2 regions of the Wielerella bovis genome follow, and region 2 is predicted to be linked to the other one. Evidence: predicted binding sites of a transcription regulator. Region 2 holds the regulator's gene; the other holds the start of a gene.
What was found. Region 2 encodes FNR, which switches genes on or off when oxygen is low (the NO sensors DNR and NnrR bind a similar motif). Its sites were predicted from a motif close to TTGATNNNNATCAA; they were not measured.

Region 1: MIS45_RS06185 (hemerythrin domain-containing protein) is a predicted target of FNR. The motif match lies at 1,591-1,604, and genes of this name have one in related genera.

What each region holds. Positions count from the first base shown of each region.
Region 1 covers NZ_CP092361.1:1,254,890-1,264,824, forward strand. Annotated here, with positions in the region: gene folP (dihydropteroate synthase) at 1-455, opposite strand, end outside; gene MIS45_RS06180 (META domain-containing protein) at 476-910, opposite strand; gene MIS45_RS06185 (hemerythrin domain-containing protein) at 946-1,314, opposite strand; tRNA gene MIS45_RS06190 (tRNA-Arg) at 1,734-1,809, opposite strand; gene MIS45_RS06195 (c-type cytochrome) at 2,027-2,821, shown strand; gene MIS45_RS06200 (lactoferrin/transferrin family TonB-dependent receptor) at 3,253-6,078, opposite strand; gene MIS45_RS06205 (transferrin-binding protein-like solute binding protein) at 6,320-8,170, opposite strand; gene MIS45_RS06210 (surface lipoprotein assembly modifier) at 8,772-9,935, opposite strand, start outside.
Region 2 covers NZ_CP092361.1:1,742,743-1,752,677, forward strand. Annotated here, with positions in the region: gene MIS45_RS08515 (L-lactate MFS transporter) at 1-246, opposite strand, end outside; gene galE (UDP-glucose 4-epimerase GalE) at 426-1,442, opposite strand; gene MIS45_RS08525 (sensor histidine kinase) at 1,686-3,122, opposite strand; gene MIS45_RS08530 (response regulator transcription factor) at 3,291-3,971, opposite strand; gene fnr (fumarate/nitrate reduction transcriptional regulator Fnr) at 4,298-5,050, opposite strand; gene hemN (oxygen-independent coproporphyrinogen III oxidase) at 5,169-6,704, shown strand; gene MIS45_RS08545 (RsmB/NOP family class I SAM-dependent RNA methyltransferase) at 6,795-8,060, shown strand; gene MIS45_RS08550 (hypothetical protein) at 8,182-8,781, shown strand; gene MIS45_RS08555 (DUF695 domain-containing protein) at 8,797-9,210, shown strand; gene MIS45_RS08560 (aromatic amino acid transporter) at 9,396-9,935, opposite strand, start outside.

The DNA of each region.
Region 1 (9,935 bases), 490 kb from region 2:
TGCATATTTTCAGGCAGCCCTTGCATATGCATTAAACATACACCTGCGGATGATTGCGCCACAAGTTCCATTGCGCCTTCATCTTCCAAAGCCTGCACATCGTTGATGATGTCGACATATCCTTGCTCCAACGCCAAACGCATTATCGCAGCACGGCGCGTATCCAAACTAATCGGTACGTTCCATTGTGCTAATTCAGCTAACACGGGTTGCACGCGTTGCCATTCGATTTCGGGCGAAACATAATCCGCATTGGGGCGCGTGGATTCGCCGCCAATATCTAAAATATCTGCGCCATCGTGCAACAGTTTTTCAGCATGTGCCAGCGTGTTTTTCAGGCTGCCAGAATACACGCCACCATCAGAAAAAGAATCGGGCGTAATATTGACAATGCCCATCACTTTTGGGCGAGACAAATCAATCGTAAATCGTGTGGTTTGCCAACGTGCAGACATAAAAACTCCTGTATTACAAATTAAGGTGTAAACTGCATTTCAACGCCCATTTCATGGCGCAAAATCAAGCGATTATTTTGCAGCGAATATGTCCACGCACCTTGATGCGATGTTTGACTAAACGCTTGTTCCAATTTCATTTCTTCGTCGCAAGCCATGAGTGTGCTTGCTATATTATCAAATTGAATTTGTGTGGAATCAATGATTTTTGCTTGGAATATCAGTTGATTACAGCCCATATTGGCGTGCGCATCGGGCATTTTGCTCAAATCCATATAAGCCTGCGCTTGTTGGATTTGTTGTGTTGAAAATCCTGTAAACGCAGCCAGTTGCCATTTTCCAGCTAAAGGCAAAGATGGTGCATTTTGTTGATTGACAATCGTATTCTGCTGATTGGGTATAGACGTGGTACACGCGCAGAGTAACGCTGCACATAAAAGTGGTAAAAATTTCATGATAAAAATTCTCCTACTAATGTTTTCAGGCTACACTATTCTACTGGCAACACTTTTTCTTGCAAAGCAGGGAACAATTCACGTTCTTCAAAACGCGCATGGTCGCGTAATAATGTGGCAAAAGTCGTATTCCATTGTGCGCTATCAAATTGGGCAGCCTGAAACAAACGGCGTAATTGCGCATGCTCCTGTTCAAAACGTGTTTGCAAATCTGTCCGATTGAGTATTGTCCACAAAGGTGCAAATTGCGTTTCTTCGACACGAAAGTGTGTTTCCAAATCCACAAAATGCGCCGTAATTTCTTCACGATAATTGTTTTCAGGCTGCCTTAAAATACGCAAACACAATGCCAATGTATGATGATGCTCTTGCGAAAGTTTGATTAAAGTGGAATGTCGTTTCATTTGATAAACCTTTTTACAAGATTATGATGTCAGTCGCGAAATAGCAAATTACAACTTTTGCAAATATAGTCTTTTAAAATCAAAATAATACAGCATTATTAATTTCAAGCCAATAACAATATCTATAAAAATAAGAAGTCTAACAAATGGAAGATGACGTATAGCCGTTTCAAATTACATATAGAGAGTGAGAACCTGTATTCAATTTAAACCAGTATATACGCACATATTCAAACTGCTCTCGCTAGATTTTAATCAGAAGCAAAGTGTTTTTCTTTGATTATCATGAAATTGAGAGATGGCTTAAAAGAGATGGCTTAAAAGCAGAGAAGGTTTGATTCAAATACGAAAAAAGCAACTTAAAAATCAAAGTTGCTTTATTGGGTTATGATGTGAGTTATTAATCTAAATAAATCGTATGGCGCACCCGACTGGGTTCGAACCGGCGACCTTCAGCTTCGGAAACTGACGCTCTTCCAACTGAGCTACGGGTACGGCGCACTCATTAAAGAGTGAAAGCATACCCGAAATTTTATTTTTTGGCAAAATTTTCCACAAACACTGCAAATTAAACAAAGCAAAATCATATTATTTTATATTTAGGATTGGAAACCCCGATTGAATTCAGTATAATCACGCAAATTCATGTTAATGTAAATTAACAATACAAACCACTTTCTTCTCACAACCCTAAAATGGCGAGAATAATTCCATGAATTCATCTAAAAATAAAGTACGCGGTTCAGCAATGGTTACTTTGTTGGGCGGCATTATTATCCTAGTATCAGTTATTGTTTTATTAGCAAAATTGGCAAATAGTGGCTACCATAGTGAAGTGGCACAAACAACAGAAAGTGCAACAGAAACTCGTATTATGCCAAGTGGTCGCTTACAGTTGGGCGATGGTGCAGAACCAGGACAGCGCACAGGTCAGCAAGTATTTGATAAAATTTGTGCGCAATGCCATGCAGCAGATAGTGTTACACCAGACTCTCCCAAAATTACGCATAACGACCAATGGACTGCTCGAATTGCGCAAGGTTTTGATGTTTTAGTGCGTCATGCGATTGACGGCTTTAATACCATGCCTGCTCGTGGCGGTTCTCCTGATTTGACAGATGACGAGGTAGCGCGTGCGGTGGCGTATATGGCCAATCAATCAGGTGCTAATTTTACTGAACCTGCTGTGGGTGCAAAAGCCACAGCGAATGCTGAAACAGCTTCGGCAGCCGCTACTTCTTCCGTTGCAGATGCTGGTGATCGTGGTAAAGAAGTATATGATACAACTTGTTATGTATGTCATGCAGCAACTTCGGTTATCCCTAATACGCCACGCATTACCAAAAATGATGAATGGGCACCACGTATTCAAAAAGGTAAAGCTACTTTGTTAGAAAATGCAATGAAAGGTTTCAATGCAATGCCTGCCAAAGGTGGTAATCCAAACTTGACAGAAGCGGATATGAAAGCAGCCATTGATTATATGGTAAAACAGTCTGGTGGTTAATCGTTAAGCAATATATAATAATATACAAACACGGTATTTATTGGAAATACCGTGTTTTTTGTTTTCATGCTGCCTAAATAAGTTGTGTAAAAGTTTCAGGCTGCTTTTTTAGCTTAAGACAACCTAAAACTAGGCTATTCATTTTCATGTATAGTCGTTCTTTCTTATGCTGATTTGTATATATGGTGAATTCAATTTAAACCAGTACAGCGTTGCCAGCTCCCTTATGTACTATATGTACACGGCGGTCGCTGTCGCCTTGTCCTGATTTAAATTGAATCCACCATAGTATATTCTGTTCTCTTGTCTTCCTTATTTCCATTTTAAACAACTAATAGATGTGAATCCATCATTGGAAGATATATGAAATCATGTTTCTTTGCCAGAAAATCAGATTCACATCTGCACGAAAATAATAATGGAATGTGGTTTTAAAATTTCATTTCCAAACTAACAGTAAAGTTTCTACCAGGCGCAGCATAGCGAGCAGAACGGATACTTTGGTCTTGATTCACAGCATTGGCGGAAGATTGACGTACATTTTCCCATGTGCTGTATTTGCGATTAGTTAGGTTATAGATACCACTACGCAGGGTAAATTTCTGTCTTAAGTTGTAATAAGCGGTCAAATCGTAAATATACCATGCACGAGTACGCTTACCTGCGATTTGGACAATATTACCGCCACCGTAGATTTTGCTGCCTGTCAATTCGTCATTGCGTTTAGCTTTGGAGTAAGTGCCGCTTAAATTAAACCCCCATTTCCCTTCTGGTTGGTCATAACCTATGCCTGCAACAAAACGACCAGGTTGAACAGCTTCCATAGTGGGTTCGGAAACATTGATGTAACCTTCATGTAGCTTGCGTTCTTTTATTTTGACACGATTGTAGGCAAAATTGGAATATAGCCCTTCAGGCAGCCTATTGCTAATACCTGCCCAGTCTATTTTGCCCAAAATATTGATGCCATTTAGTTTCACGTCTTGAGTGTTATAAAAATCAGCAACATAACCCAATTGCGGGAAACGCTTGTCGGCACGAGCAAGCAGGTTTTTGTAGTCATTTTGGAATACACTTGTTTCTATGACACCAAAGTCGCCTTTGATTGCCAAGCCAATTTCTTGATTGAATGCTTTTTCGGCTTTCAATGGTTTGCGATTTAGGAAGTCAGCTTGGGTGTATGGATTGTTTTTCTCGGATGCCCCTGTACGTATGCCGTATAGTTCATAAAAAGCAGGAACGCGGAAACCATTAGAAACACGGTATGACAGTGTTAGATATTCGCTAGGTTTAAGACTTAATCCTGCATTCCATGACCAATTGCGGTATGAGCCACTTTTAATCCATGGGTCACTGGAGCGGAAACTGTGGCTATCATGACGCACACCCAATCCCAAATCGGCATATTTACCAAATGCAATATGGTCTCGTAGAGAAATGTAATGCTGTTTACCTGTGATAACACGTGGTGTGCAGTCACGATTATCGCTTGCATTGTTATTGCAGCCATTAATTTGTACTAATGCAGGTAGTATGTTTTCACGCTCGTAAATATGAGGGTCATCATAAGTACCGCGTCCACTTTTATGGATATAGGCAGGCATCTTGGTGTATTCAGAATAAATATCGCCGTGTTTCATGGTAGAACGGTGGTTACCGAAACCTGCAGCTATACTCAATTTATGGGCAATAAACCCTAATCTGAATGCTTTTTCCCAATTGAATTGAGCCAAATTGAGGATTTCCTGATAATCATTTTTCTCAGTACTGTAATTTGACCACGGTTTGTCCAAGCTAGCACGGCAGCGTTCAGCTTTCGGATAATCGGTACAATTAGTACGATGGATGCGACTGGCCAGTTTCAAGTCTTGACGGTCAAAACTGGCGGTGAATTTATCTACCCATGTGTTTTTTTCAGGATTTTGATAACGATAGAACAGCCCGATGCGATTTTTGTTGTGATGTTCATCAAAAAATTTGCCACGTGTATAACGCACACCACGATATTGATTACCTGCGTCAAATACCAAGCCATCCAAAGGATTATTAGTAGCAGTCATGCCACCATTGCCATGACCATTTTTATCCAACGTTTGGCAGCTTGATGAGGTGGGACAAATATCTTCGCGAGTATAATAAGCACGTTGGGTCATATCACGGATGTCATACTGCTGCTTGGTGTATTCCAAAACACCACCAACATAATGGTTAGGCAAGAAACGGTAGCCGCCTTTCCAAAAGAAAGAACGACTTTTGTAATCCATGGGATTAGGGCTGATACGGTCAGGACCTGTGTAATCTTTGGCGTTGGCAGTACGAACAGGATAGGGCATTTTATCAGCTTGAGCTTGTTCTTCGGGACTTAATCCTAAACGCGGTTGTTGATTGATGTGATTAACGCTTGCTTTGGCTCGGCGACAGCTCAAACTCAAAGTAGGACATTCATCAGCAATGATGTAATACGTTTGCGATCTAGTACCTGATGGCAAACCAGGTCTAACATCGTATTCATTAAAATAGCCTTCTAATGGACGATAAGTGTGCTGCACATCTTCGGCAGCGGAATGAATACTGGTTTCCTTACCTGTTCGATGAGTTAAAATTGCCAAGCTATCAAAACTACCTATTCTGAATGCGCCTGCTACGGATTGAGTAAGTTGGCTGTTTTTGCTGCTGTATGCGGTTTTACTATCCAAACCCCAGTTTTGTCCCTGCTTGATTACGTCGTTGGCTTCTTTGGTACGAAAACCCACTGCACCGCCCAAAGCACCGCTGCCATATTCAGCTGAGCTAGAACCCTTGCTCAATTCAATAGATTTAATGTTTTCGTATTCAATTTCATTAATCGCACCGCCATTCGCATCGGATTTGAGCGTCGCATAAGATTGTGCCTGCCCTAAACCGTCCACTAACATAGCAACGCGGTTTTTGTCTACACCGCGCATTGCATAGCCTGAAGTAGCACCACGTCCCTGTTCTACCACAGAAATTCCAGGGTCGTAGCGAGTTAAATCACGGATGTTTAAAATCAGTTCTTTATCAATGTCTTCACTACTTTTAACCACTTTACCTAATCCTGTTACTTCATTTTGACGTTTGCTGATGCGACGTTTAGCGTGTACATGGATGGTTTCTAACTCTTGTGTGATTTCTTCATCTGTTGACGTTTTATTGGTGGCTGAAGCATAGTTAGAGGATAAAATAGTACTAACAGCTAGCACAATCAGTTTGAATTGAAATAAAGATTTTGTAGACATTGTTTTTCTTCCATATAATTAAATTGATTGAAAATAATATTTCAGGCTGCTTAATTTATTTTTCTGACGCCTTTGAACCTGTGTCCATAATCTTAATAGCTTACTTTGTATTTCTATTTCATGCGTCTACTATCGTTCGTCTTGCATTCACTATAAAATTAAGCTATCAATATTGTGAAGATAGGTTGTTCAAATAATGATGCTGCCTGAAAAGAGATTTCAGGCAGCATCATGAGTAAGCTTATTTCACCACTTGGCGTTTACCACCAAATACGCCACCAACTTTGTCCTTACCATCTTCGGCAGAATGCAGCGTACCACCAATTTCTGCACCGGTAGGACCAAAGAATGCGCCTTTGACTTCAGCATCCAAATGCACGAACACACCACTTCCACCTTTATCGATGTTAAAACCACTCACATCAGTTTTGGCACGTCCTGTGAAACCATTTTTATCTATACTGCCTGATAATGTGAACGCAGGTTTGTCTTCGCTACCATTGGTATCAATCAGCTTACCAGTGAAAGTTTTTGAGCCGAAATCAAAGTCAAAACGACTACGGCTAGCATGGGCTGCATCACCTGCTTCAACACTGCCTACACGGTTATTTTGGCTCCAAAAGTTAGCTTGCCATGTGCCACGATAATGCGCTTGACCTGTGGGCATAGCTGCAAGTGGTGTACGTTCGCCTTGCAAAAAGAAAGCCCCATTGACGATTTGAGTGATACCACCTGTAGTTTGTTTTTCGCCATAACTACCAAATTTCACATAGTCCAAATTGTTACAACATACAGTTACGCTATACTGCTTGCCCTGATGTTCTCGTTCCACTGTTTCAATGAATTTCATGTCGGCAAATTTAGTTTTGCCTTCAGGCAACAAAGGAAACTGTCTGCCGTCTAACACCAAATAGGCTGCATTACCGAAAGTATCTAGTGTGTTTTTTTTCAGGCTGCCTGAATCAATTTTCTCTGCATCAAATAAAGTTTGCAGCTGATCAGCAGGTAGATTATTGTCACGCTTACCGCCAAATACAGCAAATAGGGAATTGTTGTCGGTCAAAAATTTACCTGCCAACTCTTCAGCATTCGGACCGAAAAATCCACCTTCCAAATTTTCTGAATCTTTGCCAAAGATACTGTGTGATTTATTTTCTGCTGTTGCTGAGCCTTTGAAACGATTACCTTTAATGTCAGCGGTAATGTTGTATCGTTTGTTCACAGTTTGAGCATCGTCTGCATTTGCAATATAACCATTGCTGTTCAGGCTGCCTGAAAGTTTTTTGTTAGCAAAATCAGCTGTGAATTCGGCACTGTGACCAATACCCTTACCTGTATGACGGCGATTGACCGCTTCATCCATTGAAGTAGCACCAATGGCATTGCCTGGAAGAGCATTGGCAGGATTGTTATCCTGCGTAAAATCATCAGCCAAGATATTACGATTTTTATCAGCATCACTGACAAAATCCCAATAACCTTTGTATGTTACAGTTTGCGTGGGCAGGGAAACCGCAGGGCTGCTGCCTTGATAAAACACATAACCAGCCCATCCACCAGGGAAAATATCTTGCGTGAGACTCGAACCTGAACCTTGGCGATTGGTAAACTCCATACGACGGTTGCCTAGCACATAACCTAAACGCACATACGTCAAATCACGTTTATGTGCCAAATTTGCATTGTTGTGTGAATAATCTATGTCATAGGAATCATCGTGTTTATTATGCTTTTCCAATTCGGCAGTAAAATATTGCGAAACTTGGTTCAATGCCACATTGATAGGCTTAACTTTATCGGCAGTAATAGCCACTTGGGCGTTATCTTCTACTGTACCTGTAGTTGGTTTAGGTGCTGTATTGCGGCGCGGTACTTCCACAGCATACCCCAAAGACGGTTGATTGATTTCCTTGATTTGCTCCGCCGTATCACGACGTGGATTGGAAGTATCATCCTGATAAGTCGGCTTTACCATACCAACTGTGGCATTATGATTAACATCGTCTAAATCAAAACTCCCTTTACCTGAAGCGCAGGCAGAAAATAAAACCGCACTAAATACGGAAATTCCTAATAATTTCAAAGATGACATCGCCTCTATCCTTTGTTTATGATAAATAATTACCAAATTATGAAAATAATAACAATTATTATTATGTATTATTTTGTTAAAAAATTCAAATCATTTTTATTAAATAGCTAATGTATGAAAATAAGAACCTGTGTTCGTAAGATTGATGGCTTGATTTTATTGTCAATTCATGCGAATACAAGGCGGCTTCCCACGCCAATATTGAACATATTGGCGTGGGAAGCCAACGCAGTAGTCGTATGAAGTAGCGATAAAAGCAAGCTATTAAGATTATGAACACAGGTTCTAAATAATTCAATGCAGCACAGGGATAAATTGGGATGTTATATAGTGAAGTAAAATAAGAAAGATGCAAGGCGACCACGCCCCCGTGTACAAATAGTACATAAGGGCGTGGACAACGAAGCAGATTTCTTATTTTAATTTACTATAATTAATTGATTTTTTTGATATGTTAAAAGCCTCTTGAAAATTAACATTAGTTAATCAAGAGGCTTTCTTTGTGATGTTAAATTTTTGACTGCATTATGTTCAAATGCCGTTCACAATCAAGACAAAATTTATCCTTATACCAACGGCAGCCTGAAACACAAACAATCTACTAAAATTGCTTATTGACTTCCACAAACAGTCGCTGTTTATTGTAGTTAAACAAAGGAATATTGCTGTTAGTACGTGCATACGACCAAGTCAACCGCGGTGTTAAACCTTGCCAGTGTACAGCACGGTGCCATACGCTTGCCTGTATGCCCAATTCTCGGTTGTATTGTATTGTGTTAAATAAGCCTGTTGCACGATAATTTTTCCAACCATAAGATGCACTTAAACGCGTGGAAAAAAGTTGCCACTCTTGAAGCCAACCCACACGAAAACTTTTACGAATAAAGGAATCATCGCCATCATGTGCATTATTACGATTAAAACTTATGCCTGCAAACCATGCTTGGCTGGGATTGTGCTGATAGGCTGCCGTCAGTGAAATAAAATGAGCATTACCATTTAAATGCTTGCGTGTACGATAACGATTTTGTACAGTTTCAGCATATAGGTTAGCTTGCCATCTAGAATTAAATGTACGCGATGCTTCTAGTGCGATGCCACGACCGTTGGAAAAACGCTGTAAGTTTTCATCATTTTTACTACCACCTGCATACCACATTTGCTCAAAAAATGGTAATACAGCAATGCTTGCGTTAGCGTTTTGATGACCTATGCCGAACGATACACGTGCATTGGCTTCATTGAAACGTTTGTTGTTCCAATAAAATTTGCTGCTACCATCCAGGCGCCATTCGTTAAACAAGCCATTTTGCCAAAACCATTTTTTATCTATGTCCATGCTGACTGACAAACCTTGTCCAGATTCAGCTTCTTCACCACGCCAACCATTACCCAAATCAGTCTTTTTCGGAGCATTATTGATGTTTTTGTCATTCACAAAAGTTGCACCACCATTCAATTGCCAATGACTTTGCTGTTTGATGTGTGCCAGTACTTGTTCAATTTCACTTGCCAATTCGCTAGGTAACTGGCTTTCACTTTGTATTTTACGAAATTGTGCTTCTGCGGCTTCCCATTCTTTATTAGATAATAATGCAGCAGCAGTTTGCAAACGTAACACCAACCAATCAGATTTCTGTGCCAAAACTTGACGATATAAACGCACGGCTTTTGTATGCTCACCTCGCCAACGCGCAATAAGAGCTTGTGCCCAAATATTGATAACCGAGTCTTGCAAATGTTCAGGCAGCTTTTGATAGTGTGG
Region 2 (9,935 bases):
GCCAAACAAAGCGGCAGATGCGCCCAACACCGCCAAAGCAATACTGAAAATCCAGCCAATGGTGGCAAGCGACCAATCATTGGGAGCAGATTGAGTAATGCCAATTGTTTGTGTGAGCGGTTTATTGAACACGGAATAGGCGTAAATTTGCCCAATAGACAAATGCACCGCCAATGCGGCTGGGGGAACGAGCCAACGATTGTAATTCATCGGGGCGATAGAGCGAGAACGGTCAAGGAAAGACATAGAAACTCTTTGATTTAGTTCAGAAGAATTCGGATTGTAGCAAAGATTATGTCAGGGTGTTAGAAAAAATAGGTTGTATTTTTGAATCCAATATTTTTTTAATGACTATAAAAACAAATTTATTTTTAATAGGCAGCCTGAAAAAACTATTTTCAGGCTGCCTTTAATATAAGCATTACTTATTCATCATAACCATTTGGATTATGTGATTGCCAACGCCATGCATCTACCATCATAGTGTGTAAATCACGTTGTGCTGTCCAGCCCAATTCTGTTTTGGCTTTGCTTGGGTCGGCGTAACAAGTGGCAATGTCGCCAGCGCGGCGTGGTTTAATTGCATAAGGCACGATTTGTCCTGATGCAGCTTCAAATGCTTTGACAATATCCAACACCGAATAACCTACGCCTGTGCCTAAATTGTAAATGTGTACGCCTGATTGTTTGGCTTTGGCATCCAAAGCTTTCAAATGACCGATTGCCAAATCCACAACGTGAATGTAATCGCGCACGCCTGTGCCATCGTGCGTAGCGTAATCATCGCCAAATACCGACAATTCTTTCAATTTACCCGCTGCGACTTGGCAGACATAGGGCAGTAAATTGTTGGGAATGCCATTGGGTTGTTCTCCGATTTTGCCGCTGGCGTGTGCGCCGATTGGATTGAAATAGCGCAATAAAATCACGCTCCAACGTGGGTCGGCGTGTTGCAAATCCATCATAATGCGTTCCATCATGTGTTTGCTGGTACCGTATGGATTGGTGGTTGCGCCTGTTGGACTTTGCTCGGTAATCGGCACAATGCTCGGGTCGCCATACACGGTTGCCGATGAGCTGAACACGATGCTAAATACCCCTGCGCGTTGCATTTCTTCCAATAAAATCACGCTGCCTGAAACATTGTTGTTGTAATAATTTAACGGTAATTGCACGCTTTCGCCTACGGCTTTTAAGGCGGCAAAATGAATCACGCTGTCCACTTGATGCGTGGCGAAAATCTCACGCAAAAGAGGGCGGTCGCGGATGTCGCCTTCGTAAAAAGTTGGTTCTTTGCCCGTAATTTCTGCCACGCGTTGCAAAACTTTGGCAGATGCGTTACACAAATTATCCAAAATAATCGGCTGATGCCCTGCATTGAGCAATTCCACCACCGTGTGCGAGCCGATAAAACCTGCGCCGCCTGTAACCAAAATATTCATGATGTTTTCCTTGTGTTGATGCAGCCTGAAAAATGGTTTTCAGGCTGCCTTTTTGATTATAGTAGATTCAATTTAAATCAGGACAAGGCGACAGCGACCGCCGTGTACACATAGTACATAAGGGAGCTGGCAACGCTGTACTGGTTTAAATTGAATTCACTATAAATTATAGAATCATGTAACCTGTCAGTACACGACCAAAAATGTTCCATAGGTGGTATACTGAAATGCAGCCTGAAACCTTTAATTTTCCTGCTTTTCATTGTCTTCAGGCTGCTCTTCTTGTTGCGACAAACTACTGTGTTTAGCACGCGTAGTTTTAGGCAAAACAAAGTGCATTTTCAAACCATTAGGCTGTACATTTTCCGCGAATAATTTACCACAATGTTGTTCAGCAATGTGTTTAGTAATCGCCAAACCCAAGCCCGTCCCTGTTTTGCCATTACTGCTGTCGGCGCGATAAAACGCGGTGAAAATATGCGGCAACTGCTCTGGTTTGACACCCACGCCGTTGTCCACAATTTCAATGTGCAGATTTTTGCGGTCTTCATACATTTTGATGTGAATCGTGCTGCCTTCGGGGCTGTAATTCATCGCATTGCGAATCACATTATCCAAAGCGCGATATAGATAACTTTCATTGGCATTTAAACACGCATCGGCTTTCAGGCTGCATTTATCAAAAATAATCGTGTGTTGGCGTTGTTCTGCCACCACTTGACTGTCTTCCACCAATTGCTGCACAAATGGCACAATCGGCAAAGGTTCTTTTTCCATCGCCATATTCGCCGTTTCCAAGCGCGATAAAGTCAGCAATTCGCCCACCAATGTGTCCATGCGCGTGATTTCGTTTTCCAAGCGTTGTATATAATCCGTCTGCTTTTCGGGACGTGCTTGAATTAAGCCCAACAAGGCTTGCACACGCGCCAAAGGCGAACGCATTTCGTGGGATACATGGTGCAGCAAATGGCGTTCTTTCTCTACCAATTGTTGCAGTTGTGCCGCCATTTTATCAAATTGTACACCCAAGCTGGCTAATTCATCTTTTCGCTCAATCAGTTGATGAGACACGCGCGTATCCAACTCACCCGCTGCCAAACGGTTCATACCATGTTCCAAAATACTAATAGGGTGCGCAATATTACGTGCCAAAATATACGCCAACAACAAACCAATCAACAAGGTAACACCAATCAAAATAAATTCATGCCACACGGGCGCAAAAGGCAAACCAGGGATAATTAATGTGGGCAACCGTTCCATTTCTTGCTTATCAAAATTGCGTACAAAAAACAGATACTCTTCGCCAAAACCATCATAATAAATAATCGACATATCCGATTTGGGATTTTCCAGCGCAAATTGATAGGCTCGCAAATATTCATCTCGCGAAAACGGGCGATTGAAAATTTCTTTATGCGTGATACTGGATACGATGGCAATGTGTTTAGTAGCAGGATGGTCATGCCAACGTGTGAGCATATCTTTAGTTGCTTGTGCACCCTGCGATTGGAACGTTGCTAACGTGTTGGCAAGCATGATGCTTTCCATATTGCGTCTTTGTTTGGAATGCGTTTCGTTCATGCGACTTTGTATCAGCCAGAATGTGAAACTGGCGATAAAAATCCCGCAGATAATGACCAAGCAGAATGTGGAAAAAATGCGTTGAAAAAGTTTCATAACAATCAAAAAATAAGAGTTAAGGCAGCCTGAAAAATTAGATTTAAATAACAAATTAAGGCAGCCTGAAAAAGATGTTTCAGGCTGCCATTATAGGGGCTAATAATAATTCGTGCACGGTTGGATTTTGCGCTAAATCCGCCCAAATCATCAGCCCCGAGCTAGCGATTAGTTTTTCACAAACAAATAACCTAAACCGCGCACTGTTTGAATCAAAGAAGCATCGCCTAATTTGTGGCGAATGCTGGAAATATGCACATCAATACTACGGTCAAATTTTGCCAATTTGCGGTCAAGTGCTTCTTGCGACAAATTCCCTTTGCTCACAACTTGTCCTGCATGACGCATCAACACTTCCAATAAATTAAATTCGGTGCTGGTTAATTCCAACGTTTGGTCGCCAACAATCGCTTGGCGTTTAGATGGATACAAGGTTACCCCGCTGGCTGTCAGACCGCTACTCGCAGCACCTGATGTATCCACAGGCTGTTGCGAACGGCGCAAAATAGCATTGATACGCGCCAATAATTCACGTGGTTGGCAAGGTTTCGGTACATAATCATCAGCTCCCATTTCCAAACCGATGATGCGGTCAATGTCATCACCTTTTGCAGTCAGCATAATAATGGGGATATTGCTTTGTGCGCGTACAGTTTTTAATACATCCAAACCGTTCATTTTTGGCATCATGGAATCCAGTACCACTACATCATAATTACCTGTCAAAATTTCTTTTGCACCACTTTCACCATCGGGCATGCGATTCACTTCCAAACCTTCAGCAGTTAAATATTCGGTCAGCAATTCCGCTAAAATATCATCATCATCTACTAATAATACGCGACTCATTGTGTGTTTCCTTATGTTTGTGGGAATAGTTGGAATATATCTTAACAGTATTATCTTTACATTCATAGTGGCATGTATGCCAAGTTTGCGCTTTTTTTCATTGTAAAAGTAGAACTTAACATTTCAGGCTGCCTATAGTGAATTCAATTTAAACCAGTACAGCATTGCCAGCTCCCTTATGTACTAGGTGTACATGGCGGTCTCTGTCGCCTTGTCCTTATTTAAATTGAATCCACTATAATAATAAATATAAACAAACAGCGAAAAAAGCTAGGAGCTAATAACAAATTGCCATTAGCCCCTAGCTTTCGTTGTTTATTTAGCATTTACGCCACATGTCTTCTGCCTTCACAGCCTGAAATCATCGCTTGCAACACATCAGGTTGCAAAATTTTAATGTGTTTGTGTTCCACCGAAATCAAACCTTCTTGATTGAAACGCGACAAAGTACGGCTTACCGTTTCCAGCTTCAAACCCAAATAACTGCCAATTTCTTCACGCGACATCCGCAAAATAAAATCATTTGCCGCAAATCCACGCATACGCAAACGGTCGGACAAGTTCAGCAAAAACACCGCCAAACGTTCTTCCGCACGCATATTGCCCAATAACAACATCACATTTTGGTCGCGTACAATTTCGCGGCTCATCAAGCGGAAAAAGTGTAAATTCAACTGTGGCATATGTTTTTGCAATTCTTCCAAACGGTCAAATGGCAATTCACACACTTCGCTATCTTCCAACGCCACCGCATCGCACGCATATTTGTTGATGCTGATGCCGTCCATGCCCACCAATTCACCCGACATGAAAAAACCCGTTACTTGGTCGCGACCATCTTGCGTATTAACAGATGTTTTGAAAAAACCCGTGCGAATCGCAAACAATGAAGAAAACGACTCTCCCGCATGGAATAAATATTCCCCTTTTTTCAATTTTTTACTTTGTTTGATAACCGCGTTTAATTGTCTAAAATCTTCTTCTTGCAAGCCAGCTGGTGCTTCAACAGGCAAACAAACCTCTCTTAAAGAACAATTCGGACATTCATTTTTTTGTGTGATTAAATGTATTTTTGTCATGGCGACAATCCTGTTTTGATGTTTGCAAAATGCAGCTTGATAGAAATCAATGCATTTTTGTTCGAATTGCGCTATTCTAGCAAGTTTTAGTCCAAAACAAAATACAAGCTACTACACAATGAAAACTATTCATATAGCACAACACGACCACACACTTTTTGACTTCGACCGAGAACTGATTGCCAGCCTACCTGCCAATGGTCCGCGTTACACCTCATATCCCACAGCCGACCGCTTTCACGATGGTTTCAGGCTGCCTGAATATACAAAAACATTAGAGAAAACATTAAAAAATAATGATGAACCCGTTTCATTATATGTACATATTCCATTTTGCAATGTAATTTGCTATTACTGCGCGTGCAACAAAGTCATTACCAAAGACAGCAGCAAAGCCGATGAATATTTAACTTATTTGGAAAAAGAAATGGCTTTGCTCAAACCGCATTTGCACGGCAAACACAAATTGGCACAATTACATTTTGGCGGTGGTACGCCCACGTTTTTGAGCGATGAACAATTGGAGCGCGTGTTCAAAATGATACGCGAACATTTTGAATTGCTGCCAGATGGCGAATATTCCATTGAAATTGACCCGCGCAAAGTGAGCCGTGAAAGCGTGTTCAAATTGGGCAAACTGGGTTTCAACCGCATGAGCGTGGGCATTCAGGATTTTGACCCGAAAGTTCAGGCTGCCGTGAACCGCATTCAAACGGTGGAAGAAACCAAAGAAGTGATTGAAGCCGCACGAGCAGCAGGTTTCAAATCCATCAGCGTGGATTTGATTTACGGTTTGCCGCATCAATCGGTGGAAAGCATTAAACCGACTTTGGACACCGTTTTGAACGAACTGAATCCCGACCGTTTGGCTTTGTATCATTACGCGCATTTGCCACATATTTTCAAACCACAACGCCGCATTGACACTGAAACCGTGCCGTCCAGCGAAGAAAAATTGGATATTTTGCAATACGCCGTGCATTTGTTGGACGAAAAAGGCTATGTGTTTATTGGTATGGACCATTTTGCCAAACCCGAAGACGAATTGGCGATTGCGCTGAAAGAAGGTCGTTTGCAACGCAATTTTCAGGGTTATTCCACTTATGCCGATTGCGATTTGGTGGCGATTGGCGTGTCCAGCATTGGCAAAATCGGCAATACATACAGTCAAAATCAACGTTCATTGGAAGACTATTATGCGGATTTGGACGCAAACAAATTGCCGATTATGCGCGGTTTTCAATTAAATGATGATGACGTATTTCGCCGCCAAATCATTCAAGATTTAATGTGTCGCTTTTCATTGAATTTTAATGATTATGCCGATGAATTGGCACAAAGGCAGCCTGAAAACAGCGATTCAGGTTTTGATGCGGCAGAAGTCGCGCACATGAAAAAAATGGCGGAATTAGGCATTATTAGCGATGCTTTATTGGGTCGTTTTGATGCGCCCAAAACGCCATCGTTTAGCGAATATTTTGCCGATGAAATGCCCGATTTGCGCCAACTTGCCGAACGTGGCTTGATTGATTTGCGCGATGATGGTTTAACCGTTACTCCCAAAGGTCGTTTCTTAATCCGCAATATTGCGATGGTGTTTGATTATTATCTGCGCCACAAAGAAACCCACGCAAAATATTCACAAACAGTATGATTTTCAGGCTGCCTTATCGTTGCGAAGGCAGCCTGAAAACATAAAAAACCGTTAAAATACGTCCCATTTTTATCTACACACAAAATTATCATGAACGCAAATCAACTGAACCATACCGCCCAAGTTTTGGAAAATATGCTAACTTTTCAACAACCTGCTGACGCGATAATTTCTGCGTATTTTCGCAATCATCACAAACTAGGACGCGCCGACCGCCACGAAATCGCGGAAACGGCGTTTGCAGCATTGCGCCATTATCAAAAAATTACATCGGCTTTGCGCCGCCCCCACGTTCAGGCGCGAAAAGCAGCATTGGCGGCTTTGGTATTGGGTCGCAGCTTTAATATCAATCAGTTAGAAGATATATTAAACGAAGCAGATGGCGAAAAGGAATTTTTAAGCAGCCTGAAAGCGCGTAAAGCGGAATTTTCAGGCAGCCTGAACACGGTGGCGGAATTACCCGATTGGCTGATTACACGTTTACAAGTTCATTGGGAAGATGAGCAAATTCAAGCCTTTGGGCGCAGCGTGGCACAATCCGCTCCTCTTGATGTGCGCGTGAACACGCTTAAAGGCAAACGCGATAAAATTTTGGCACAACTGCAAACCGAGTTCCCCAAAGCCATCGCCACGCCATACGCGCCGCATGGTATTCGTTTCCCCGACAAACCTGCGTTAAATAAACATGAATTGTTTTTAAACGGCACTTTGGAAGTACAAGACGAAGGTAGTCAATTATTGGCGCACTTGGTGGGCGCGAAACGTGGCGAGATGGTGGTGGATTTTTGCGCGGGTGCGGGCGGTAAAACGTTGGCAATCGGCGCACAAATGGCAAACAAGGGGCGAATTTATGCCTTTGATGTTTCAGAAAAACGTTTGGCAAATTTAAAACCGCGCATGACACGCGCAGGTTTAACCAATATTCACCCTGAACGCATTGAAAGTGAGCATGACCCACGCATTGCGCGATTATACGGCAAAGCTGACCGTGTGTTGGTGGACGCGCCTTGCTCAGGCTTGGGAACGCTGCGCCGTAACCCTGATTTAAAATATCGCCAATCGCCCGAAACCATTGAAAAATTATTGCAACAGCAGCAAAATATTTTGCAGGCTGCCAGTCAATTGGTGGGCGCAGGTGGGCGTTTGGTGTACGCAACTTGCAGTGTATTGCCCGAAGAAAATGAAATGCAAATTGCCGAATTTTTGGAAAATAATCCACAATTTGAGTTGGTCGATTGCAGCGAATTGTTATCCGCACAAAAAATTGATTTGAATACAGGGCAATTTTTAATACTGAATACGGCTGCACATGGTACAGATGGCTTTTTTGCGGCGGTGTTGCAACGTAAGGCATAATTTCCAAGTTATAATCAGTTAAAATAAAGCAAGGAGACAGCGACCGCCGTGTACAAAAATAAGTCCATAAAGAAAACTAGCAATGCTGTATTATTTTAACTGACTATATAAGGAAATCATCATGTTAAACCAATTAATCGAGCATAAACAACAAGCACAAGCCTTTTGGCAAGCATGGCTAGCGGCATATCCCAGTTTCCAAAAATTACCTGCTCGCGAAATCGTGGAACAAAGCAATGATATTTTGCAAGCATATCTGCCCGACATTGCGTTTGAATTGGAAAATGCCAATTTGTCCGCTAGCGACAATGCATTTACACACAGCACCATCGTGTTTACTGCACATGGTGTCATGGACAAATTCATTCAAGTACAAGCGGTTTGTGAGCAAGCTCCCGACAATTTACCTTGTGCCATACGCGGTTTCCGCCAAGCCATGCCAAATCCTGACCAATTTATGATAGGTATGAACGATTTTGATTTGAGCGTGAGTGATATTGTTGTGAAATTGGACGAATGGTGTGAAATGCCTGCGCTGGAAGTGGTGTTTACCAAAACAATTGATGATGAATTTTTGCAGCATGCACAACATATGACGTTTATTATGCTTGACCATGTGTTAGGCGAATGGAACAGCGCGGTTAAACTGGGAACGGTAGATTTTATGGAACAAGCCGATGAGGATTTTGAACCGTTAAGTATGCTGCCTGAAAAATTGTAAACTATGTGGCTGGCAATGGGACGAAATGGTATTTATCCCGAAGAATGTGGCTATGCGGTAGCACAAATTGAAGAAGACGAGGGGCAAGATGCGTTATTTTTCAGACGCAATCAGTCGGCAAACAGTTTATTGGGACGCGCAGACATGGCATGGGTGGTATCCATAACTTGTCAAATTGCGGGAGATGATGATGCTCAGGCTGCCTATGATTTGCAAGATGAATTTGAAGCCTATGCTATTCAAAATCAACAAGGCATTGATACTTTGAGCTTAATGAATTTATCACAAGGCGAACGTACTGTGTTTGCGGTAACGTCTGAGCCAGAAATTTTGTTGGCACAAGCACAGAAATTGTGCGAAAAATTTGCTCATTTGAATGCGCAAGCATATTGTGAATATGACCCAAATTGGGCACATTATCGTCAATGATTTTTTCAGATTGAAATCTTTACGCAATCCCAAAATTGTAGGTTAGATTCTTGAATCCGACATTTTTTATATTTAATAACAATTTATTTTTTAAACTGTTAGATATAAGTATCCAACCTACAAATTTTCAGGCAGCCTGAATAGATTTTGTAACTATTTCAGGCTGCCTTTTTGTATCCAATCAATTAGCCTTTAAATACAGGCAAAATATCTGCCCGACTGAGTAATTGTGCGGCAATATTTATTACGCCAAATGCAAACACCCAGATGACCATGCCCATACCACCATACACGCGATAACCTTTGCCCATACCATGTTTTTTGCGTGATGCATGCAATAAGAGAGCAGGAACCAAACCTGTCCAAACCGCTGCTGCCAAACCAACGTAACCAATCACGGCAACAAAACCCAATGGATACAATAAGCACGCAATCAAAGGCGGTAAAAAGGTAATTGCGGCAGCTTTGGTGCGACCTGCGCGGCTGTTATCAAAACCAAACAAATCACTCAAATAATCAAACAAGCCCAAAGTTACACCTAAAAATGATGACACAATCGCCATATATGAGAAAAATGACAGAATTTTGCCCATGCTCCCTGTGCTGAGAAATTTGGATAATTCTGCAATCAAAACGCCAACATCACCATCAGCTTGAATCACGGGTGCGAAGGCAGAACGCGGTAAATTGCCGTGAATGGCGATTTGCCACAAAATGTAAATAGC